2 regions of the Enterobacter sp. 186315 genome follow, and region 2 is predicted to be linked to the other one. Evidence: predicted binding sites of a transcription regulator. Region 2 holds the regulator's gene; the other holds the start of a gene.
What was found. The regulator CRP, encoded in region 2, controls carbon source genes, mostly activating them, when cyclic AMP is high. The targets are predictions, from matches to a motif close to ATGTGANNNNNNTCACAT.
Positions count from the first base shown of each region.

Region 1: the regulator CRP is predicted to act here: its motif matches at 1,988-2,005, upstream of ACSVHP_RS14910 (YfcZ/YiiS family protein).

Region 1 covers NZ_JBPTTK010000012.1:107,150-111,436, forward strand. The annotation lists gene fadJ (fatty acid oxidation complex subunit alpha FadJ) at 1-60, opposite strand, end outside; gene fadI (acetyl-CoA C-acyltransferase FadI) at 60-1,370, opposite strand; gene ACSVHP_RS14910 (YfcZ/YiiS family protein) at 1,599-1,883, opposite strand; gene fadL (long-chain fatty acid transporter FadL) at 2,255-3,601, shown strand; gene mlaA (phospholipid-binding lipoprotein MlaA) at 3,646-4,287, opposite strand, start outside.
Region 2 covers NZ_JBPTTK010000024.1:20,731-25,017, reverse strand. The annotation lists gene ACSVHP_RS19940 (YccS/YhfK family putative transporter) at 1-934, opposite strand, end outside; gene crp (cAMP-activated global transcriptional regulator CRP) at 992-1,624, opposite strand; gene ACSVHP_RS19930 (OsmC family protein) at 1,937-2,341, shown strand; gene ACSVHP_RS19925 (phosphoribulokinase) at 2,408-3,277, opposite strand; gene ACSVHP_RS19920 (YheU family protein) at 3,308-3,526, opposite strand; gene ACSVHP_RS19915 (hydrolase) at 3,523-4,287, opposite strand, start outside.

The DNA of each region.
Region 1 (4,287 bases), on a different contig from region 2:
GGTGACCACCGCCACGTTGTCCGGGCGAATCGTCAGGGTGAATGCTGATGTCATTTCCATTATTCCGCCTCCAGAACCATTGCCGCACCCAGCCCACCCGCCGCACAGGCGGTTACCAGCCCAAAGCCGCCGCCGCGACGACGTAATTCATGCAGCGTTTGAGCGATCATGCGCGCGCCGGTAGCCGCAAACGGGTGACCGTAAGCGATGGAGCCGCCCAGCACGTTGAATTTGCTCTCGTCCACCTCGCCCGTCGCATGAGCGCGTCCTAACACCTCGCGGGCAAATTTGTCGCTTGCCAGCAGCTGAACGTTTGCCAGCGTCTGCGCGGCAAAGGCTTCGTGCATATCAATCAGGGTTAAATCGGCAAGGGTTAAGCCCGCACGCTCCAGCGCCAGGGGCGTGGACCAGGCTGGCCCTAACAGCATGTCCTGCCAGACGTCAATCGCCGTAAAGGCGTAGCTGCGCAGATAGCCCAGCGGCGTAATGCCCAGCTCTTTCGCGCGGGATTCGGTCATCAGGATCACCGCCGCGGCACCGTCGGTCAGCGGCGTACTGTTCGCCGCCGTCACCGTACCGTGCTTGCGGTCAAACGCCGGGCGCAGCTTCGCATAATCAGCAAGCGTCGAGCTGCCGCGAATGTTGTTATCTTCCACCAGCGGCTCACGGTACGGGGGAACGTAGGCCGTCATGACTTCATCAGTAAGTTTGCCTTCGGCCCAGGCTTTTGCGGCAAGCTGATGCGAGCGGTGCGCCAGCGCATCCTGCTGCTCGCGGGTGATGGCGTAGGTTTTCGCCATCTGCTCGGCGGTGTCGCCCATGCGCAGGCCGGTGGAGTATTCAGCCACCGCGGGCGGGACGGGCATCAGATCGCGCAAGCGCAGGCGCGAGAAGAGCTTGAGGCGTTGGCCCGTGGTACGCGCTTTATTAACGTCCACAAGAATGCGCGCGAGCTTTTTGCTCACGCCAATCGGCAGGACGGAGGAGGAGTCTGCGCCGCCAGCGATCCCGGCGCGGATGGTGCCCGCCATCAGGCTTTCCGCGACGTTTGCCACCGCCTGGAAGCTGGTTGCACAGGCGCGGCTCACGCTGTAGGCATCGGTATGCACGTTCATGCCGGTACCGAGAACAATTTCTCGGGCGATGTTGGGCGCTTCCGGCATCTGAACTACCTGGCCAAACACCAGCTGTTCAATGACCTCCGGCGGAATTTCGCTGCGGGCCAGCATCTCCCCCACCACCATTTTTCCCAGATCGACCGCAGGTATGCCGTGATAGGCCGTCGCCTGACGCGCAAACGGCGTGCGCAATCCGCTGACGATAGCGATGCGATCGCCCTGCCGGGTGATAAGCGGTAATGCCTGACTCATAACTCTCCCCTGTAAATAAATACTCAGAACATAAAGTGGTCTGACCTGATAACAGTCTTAACCATTTTTTTACATTGAGCCAATCGGGGAAACAAAAAATTGCGAGGTAAAACACAGAGAAAAAAAAGAAAATGCCCCTGCATGGCAGAGGCATTTGTGCGGTATGTTGCCGGGTGGCGGCGTTGCCTTACCCGGCCTACGAAAGAGAATCTCTTCAGGCCGCAGAAATCAACGCAGGCCCAGCTGGAAAATCAGCGTTTCGGCTTCACAGGCGAAAACAAAGTCGATATCCAGCTTCACGCCGCCATCCACGTCGGTGAAGGTTGGTTTGATATCGCACGGATCGGATTCAACGTCACGCGCGCGCTTGCTCAGTGCGGCCAGGGTCTCTTCCGCTTCTGCACGGTTGGTGAACACGCGGCTGTAAGAGGCGGTGCAATCGGTGTTGTCCATAATGGTGCCAACATCCATACAGCAGCAAACCGGGGTTTCATCAGCACTGCATTTACTCATATTCATTTTCCTCTCTGATTGCGACGAGCGCGAGATAAACACGTTGCCGATATTTTACGCCCCGATGAAATGGGGCTCCAGTCGTTAATGGCGCAAAGTGAGAGAAGTGACCAATATCACACTTAAAAATGATCCAGAACAAAAATCACCTTTCTGGGTGAGCCGCACTGGTCACAAATTTGCCACCCAGATCCCGTTTCGTGAAACATGTTTGAAAATATTAATAAACAAACTTGCAACATCATATCTGGTCAGACCTATACTCTCGCCACTGGTCTGATTTGTATGTCATACCGCAGACCCTACACTTCGCGCTCCTGTTACGGTATGTAACAATTATTGAATAAAAATAACTCAATGAGGTTATGGTCATGAGCCAGAAAACCCTGTTTAACAAGACTGCATTAGCAGTTGCAGTGGCAATAGTCTCTACGTCCGCCTGGTCCGCGGGCTTCCAGCTTAACGAATTTTCTTCCTCTGGCCTTGGCCGCGCATATTCCGGGGAAGGTGCCATTGCCGATGACGCAGGCAATGCAAGCCGCAACCCGGCACTGATCACAATGTTTGATCGCCCTACCTTTTCCATCGGTGCTGTTTACATTGATCCTGATGTCAACATCACCGGCAAATCCTCCTTAACCGGGCAGAGTGCAGACCAGGACAACATCGCGCCAAGCGCATGGGTGCCGAACATGCACTTTGTTATGCCTATCAACGATCAGTTTGGTTGGGGTGCATCTGTTACCTCTAACTACGGTCTGGCAACGGAATTTGGTAATAACTACGAAGCAGGGATCTACGGCGGTAAAACCGACCTGCAAACCCTGAACCTGAACCTGAGCGGTGCATACCGTCTGGACAGCAACTGGAGCTTCGGCTTAGGGTTTGATGCCGTTTACGCGAAAGCGAAAATCGAGCGTTATGCCGGTTCACTCGGCCCAATGTTGGCAGGTCAGCTCTCCGGTGCGGTGCCGCCTTCCTATCTCGAAGGGATTGATTCCGCTGATGACCAGATTGCTCATCTGAAAGGTGATGAATGGGGCTTCGGCTGGAACGCCGGCATCCTTTATGAGCTGGATAAAAATAACCGTTGGGGTCTGACCTACCGTTCAGAAGTGAAAATCGACTTTGACGGCGATTATAAAAGCTCCATTAACCCAAACCTGAGCACCATTCTGGGTAATATGGGTCTGGCCGGTCTGCCAGCAGGCACTGGCGGCAGAACGGAGAATGGCTCTCTGTCTCTGCATCTGCCAGAAATGTGGGAAGTGTCCGGCTATAACCGCGTTGCGCCACAATGGGCCGTTCACTATAGCCTAACCTACACCAGCTGGAGTCAGTTCCAGGAGCTGAAAGCGACGGGCGATAATGGCCAGACGCTGTTCTATAAAGATGAAAGCTTCAAAGATGCTTATCGTATCGCACTGGGTACAACCTACTACTACGATAAGAACTGGACCTTCCGTACCGGTATCGCCTTTGATGACAGCCCGGTTCCGGCCGACAAGCGCTCCATCTCCATTCCGGATCAGGACCGTCTGTGGCTGAGCGCCGGTATGACCTACGCATTTAACGAAGACGCCTCAATCGACGTAGGTGCATCTTACATGCACGGTCAGAACGTGAGCTTCACCGAGGGTGAAGGCCCGGCGGCATATACCTTCCATTCTGACGGTAAAGCCTGGCTGTTCGGGACAAACTTCAACTACGCGTTCTAATCGCGCAGATATTAAAAAAGGTGAGCATTGCTCACCTTTTTTATTTATTCCGAATCGATATCTTTTAATTCGTTTTCGATAGCCTTCGCGTTCGGATTGTCTTCCGGCTTCAGCTTACCGCCGTTGGCGATAAAGTCGTGGTTCTGGAAGTAAGCTTCACGCACCATAATGTAAGGATCGGAAGACTGACGCAGCAGACCGTCGGAATCCAGCAGCTGTGCGCGCGTTTCAATCCCTTCTACCGTCCACTTACCAATCGACAGCGGCCACGTCAGCCATGACAGCACCGGATAGAGCGTATCGACCATATCGCCGCCGTCATCACGAACCGTAAAGCTACCATAGAACGGCAGGTGTACATACGGGCCATAACCCACGCCATAGCTGCCCAGAGTGCTACCGAAACGGTGCGGCTGTTCGCGCTGTAATTTCTGGTTGGACATTCCGGCAACGTCAATAAAGCCGCCCATCCCCAGCAGGGTGTTCAGGAAGAAGCGCGTAAAGTGCACCATCCCCTGATACGGATCGCCTTGCAGGAAATAGTTCACCATTACCGCTGGCTCTTCGAGGTTGCTGGTGAAGTTGCTTAACCCGTTACGGGCTGGCTGGGGAACATAGTCGCGCCACGCCACCGCGACCGGACGAACCAGATAAGGATCCAGCACGTTATAGTTGAAGTCATACAT
Region 2 (4,287 bases):
GGTTATCCGCGTGCTGACGGGCAATTTTCTCCAGCGCGCCAAGCTGTTTGTCCATGTTAAAACGCGTGGGGTAGCGGTGATAAAGAATGTCGTCCGCCAGCGTGCGCAGGCGTGCGGAAACGGTCTGGGCGTTCCAGCGGATCACCGCTTCGGCGTGGCTGCGCTCCACCAGCTTTTGCACCTCCTGCGGATGGTGAAGGCTGACGGAGATATGCTCCTGGAGATCGAGCCCCACCTGGAAAATGCGCAGCAGGCGCTTGTAGTCCTGGTTTTTATTGGCGGCGAGCATATGCAGCTGCTGATAACACTGGCTGATGAGATCCACCACCTTCTGCTGGCGGGTGAGCAGCGGCGGCAGCGACTTTTCCGGATCGGCGTGCTGGGTGAGCAGGGTATATTTCGCCTCGCAATAGTCCGCAAGCTGAACGTACAGCAGGCTCAGGGATTCGCGCAGCGGCTGTTCGCGCCACAGCCAGAACCAGAACCAGTTAAACAGCCCGTACCACAGCGTGCCGAGCGCGTAGATCAGCAGCGGCTCCCATATCGGCATGTTCCCGGCGAGGCTCAGGGTGAAGATGGCGGCAATCAGCGAGGCGGGCAGCAGCCGGGCGTGCAGCGAGCTAATTTCTGCCGTCACGCCGAGCGTCATCGCCAGCACGGTTAAGATCAGCGGGAGCGGGATATCGCGGGCCAGCAGCAGCTGCACGGCGAGGCTACAGCCTGCAAACAGGCAGCCGCCAATAATCAGGCGTTTGAAAAAGCGTTTGTGCGGCGTGTCCAGACCGGCAATGTTGCAGCAGGCGGGAACGAGGGAGAACAGCAGACCTTGTTGCAGATGGCCGAGCATCAGCCCCACGGCCACGGGAAGACATAACACCAGCGTTTGTCGCAGTGCATAGTTAACTTCCGGGTGATAGATCAGCCTGCGCCACATGGGGAATAGAGACAAAAACGGCGTGGCACCTCGCGATGCCACGCCGTTTGACCGGAATTAACGGGTCCCGTAAACCACGATAGTTTTACCGTGGGCGGAAATCAGGTTCTGGTCTTCGAGCATTTTCAGGATACGGCCAACCGTTTCACGAGAACAGCCGACGATCTGACCAATTTCCTGACGCGTGATTTTAATTTGCATACCGTCAGGGTGGGTCATGGCGTCTGGCTGTTTCGCCAGGTTCAGCAGCGTCTGTGCGATACGGCCTGTCACGTCCAGGAAGGCGAGGTTACCCACTTTCTCGGAGGTCACTTGCAGACGGCGCGCCATCTGGGAAGAGAGACGCATCAGGATGTCAGGGTTAACCTGAATCAGCTGACGGAATTTCTTGTAGGAGATTTCAGCCACTTCACACGCGGTTTTCGCACGAACCCAGGCGCTACGTTCCTGGCCTTCTTCAAACAGGCCCAGTTCACCGATGAAATCGCCCTGGTTCAGATAAGAAAGGATCATTTCTTTGCCTTCCTCATCTTTGATCAGCACTGCCACCGAGCCTTTAACGATGTAATACAACGTTTCCGCTTTTTCACCCTGGTGAATCAGCGTGCTCTTTGATGGATACTTATGAATATGGCAATGAGACAAGAACCATTCAAGTGTCGGGTCTGTTTGCGGTTTGCCAAGCACCATGCGCTGTTATCCTCTGTTATAAGCTGTCACCAGAGTCATAAGATGCATCCAGACTCTGGGGTTGCAATCGAATTCTTACCCATACCCTGGGAAGTCGGCTGTCGTAACATTATCGCAGCCAGTAAAGTTTGATGTCCTCTGCATACATGTGTAACGTCAATGTATTACTGTAGCATCCCGAGTGTTTTAGCATAGCTTTTGCCGCGTGTCTCCTGGTGTCTCGCTTCAGCATGATGCATGTCGCCTTCCGTTGCGAGAAATGTAACGCACGCGTAATCTGTCACCAAAAATGCAACGTTGGAGTTAATGAATATGCAAGCGCGTGTGAAATGGGTTGAAGGTTTAACGTTCCTGGGCGAATCCGCTTCCGGACACCAGATTTTGATGGACGGCAACTCCGGCGATAAAGCCCCAAGCCCAATGGAGATGGTGCTGATGGCGGCGGGCGGTTGCAGCGCGATTGACGTGGTGTCGATTTTGCAAAAAGGGCGTCATGACGTCACCGATTGCGAGGTAAAGCTTACTTCAGAACGTCGCGAAGAGGCTCCACGCTATTTCACCCACATTAATCTGCATTTTATCGTGACCGGAAAAGCGCTCAAGGACGCGGCGGTATCGCGCGCGGTTGACCTTTCTGCGGAGAAATACTGCTCTGTGGCGTTAATGCTGGAGAAAGCGGTAAAAATTACGCATTCGTTTGAGGTGATCGAAGCGTAACAAATTGGGCATCGTGCGCGTTGATGCCCTCACCCTGGCCCTCTCCCACAGGGAGAGGGAAAATGATCACTCGATCTGCTTCCCTTCCATCAACCGCTGCACCAGCGGGGTCATGATCAGCTCCATCGCCAGCCCCATTTTCCCGCCCGGAACCACTAAAGTATTCATATGAGAAATGAAAGAGCCTTGCAGCATCGCCAGCAGCCAGGGGTAATCGATGTTATCCAGATTGCGGAAATGGATGACCACAAAGCTCTCGTCCAGCGACGGGATGCCTTTGGCGGCAAACGGGTTTGAGGTGTCCACCGTCGGGACGCGCTGGAAGTTGATGTGGGTGCGGGAGAACTGCGGGGTCAGGAAGTTGATGTAATCTTCCATGGAACGCACCACCGAATCCATCACCGCCTCGCGGGAGTGCCCGCGCTCGCTCATATCGCGCGTCAGCTTCTGGATCCACTCCAGGTTCACAATCGGCACCACGCCCACCAGCAGATCCACATGGCGCGCCACGTCGTGTTGCGCGGTCACCACGCCGCCGTGCAGCCCTTCATAAAACAGCACGTCGGTCGGCTCAGGGAGCGGCTGCCACGGGGTAAAGGTCCCCGGCACCTGGTTCCAGGGCACCGCTTCATCGTAGGTGTGCAGATACTTGCGCGACTGGCCAGTGCCGCTTAAGCCGTACTCGCGAAACGTCTGCTCCAGCAGGCTAAAGTCGTTGGCGTCAGGGCCGAAATAGCTGATGTGCTTGCCGAGATCGCGCGCCTTGCGAATCGCCATATCCATTTCAGGACGGGTGTAGCGGTGAAAGCTGTCGCCTTCGACCTCTGCGGCCCGTAAATTCAGCTGGGCGAAAATCTTGCGAAAGGCGAGGCTGGTGGTGGTAGTGCCCGCACCGCTGGAGCCTGTAACGGCAATAACCGGATGTCTGGCAGACATAGCAACTCCCTGACTGAAAAGGTTTAAGGGTCAGCCGTGAAAGGCATTGCGGGGCATGATATTGACCGTTTCGTGCAGCTCAGACCATACCAGCACCACGTCGCCGCTTTTAAGCTGGCGCTTCACATCGTTGACCTTTTGTTCGAGCGAACGCTCCTGCTCACCATAATCGGTGCCTTCGCGTAATACAAAGCTTTCAATCAGATTATCGAGCGTTTCGGGAGACAGATCCTGCCAGGGAATAATCATTTTGCACCGTCCAGGAAAGCGGTTAGCCAGTCGGGAATGCGCGTTTCCAGCCACATCTGCGGGCGTCTTAAGGTGCCGCCCACAAAGCCAACGTGGCCGCCGTGCTCGGTCAGCTGGTACGTCACGTTTGCGGGCAGAAACGCCTGCGCGGGGATGGAGTGATGATCCATAAACGGGTCATCTTTCGCATGGATGATAAGCGTCGGTTTGGTGATTTTGCTGAGCAGCGGCATGGCGCTGCACTGGCGATAGTAGTCGATCGCATCGGCAAAACCGTGAATTTTGGCGGTGATCAGATCGTCGAACTCGCGGATGCGCCGCACTTTTTTGAGCTGTTGCAGGCTTACCGGCAGGGTATCCGGGTAGGCCTTCAGTTTGCGCGCGGCGTTGGCTTTTAGCAGGTTCAGCAGATAGCGCTGATAGACGCGTGAAAAGCCCTTTTCCATGTGGTTGCTACAGTGCTCCAGCATAAACGGCGCGGAGACAATCACCGCAGCGTCCAGCGGGATGGTGTCGCCCTCTTTCGCCAGCAGGCAGGCCAGCATATTACCGCCGAGGGAGTAGCCCACCGCCGCCGTCGGCACGGTGCCGAACTTCTCGTTCAGCCAGCGCAGGAACCAGGTGCCGTCTTCGGTTTCGCCGGAATGATAGATACGCTTCTGGCGATTTGGCTCGCCGCTGCATCCGCGAAAATGCATCACCACGCCCAGCCAGCCGCGCGCTTTCGCCGCCTGGATCAGACCGTGCGCGTAGGGGCTGTG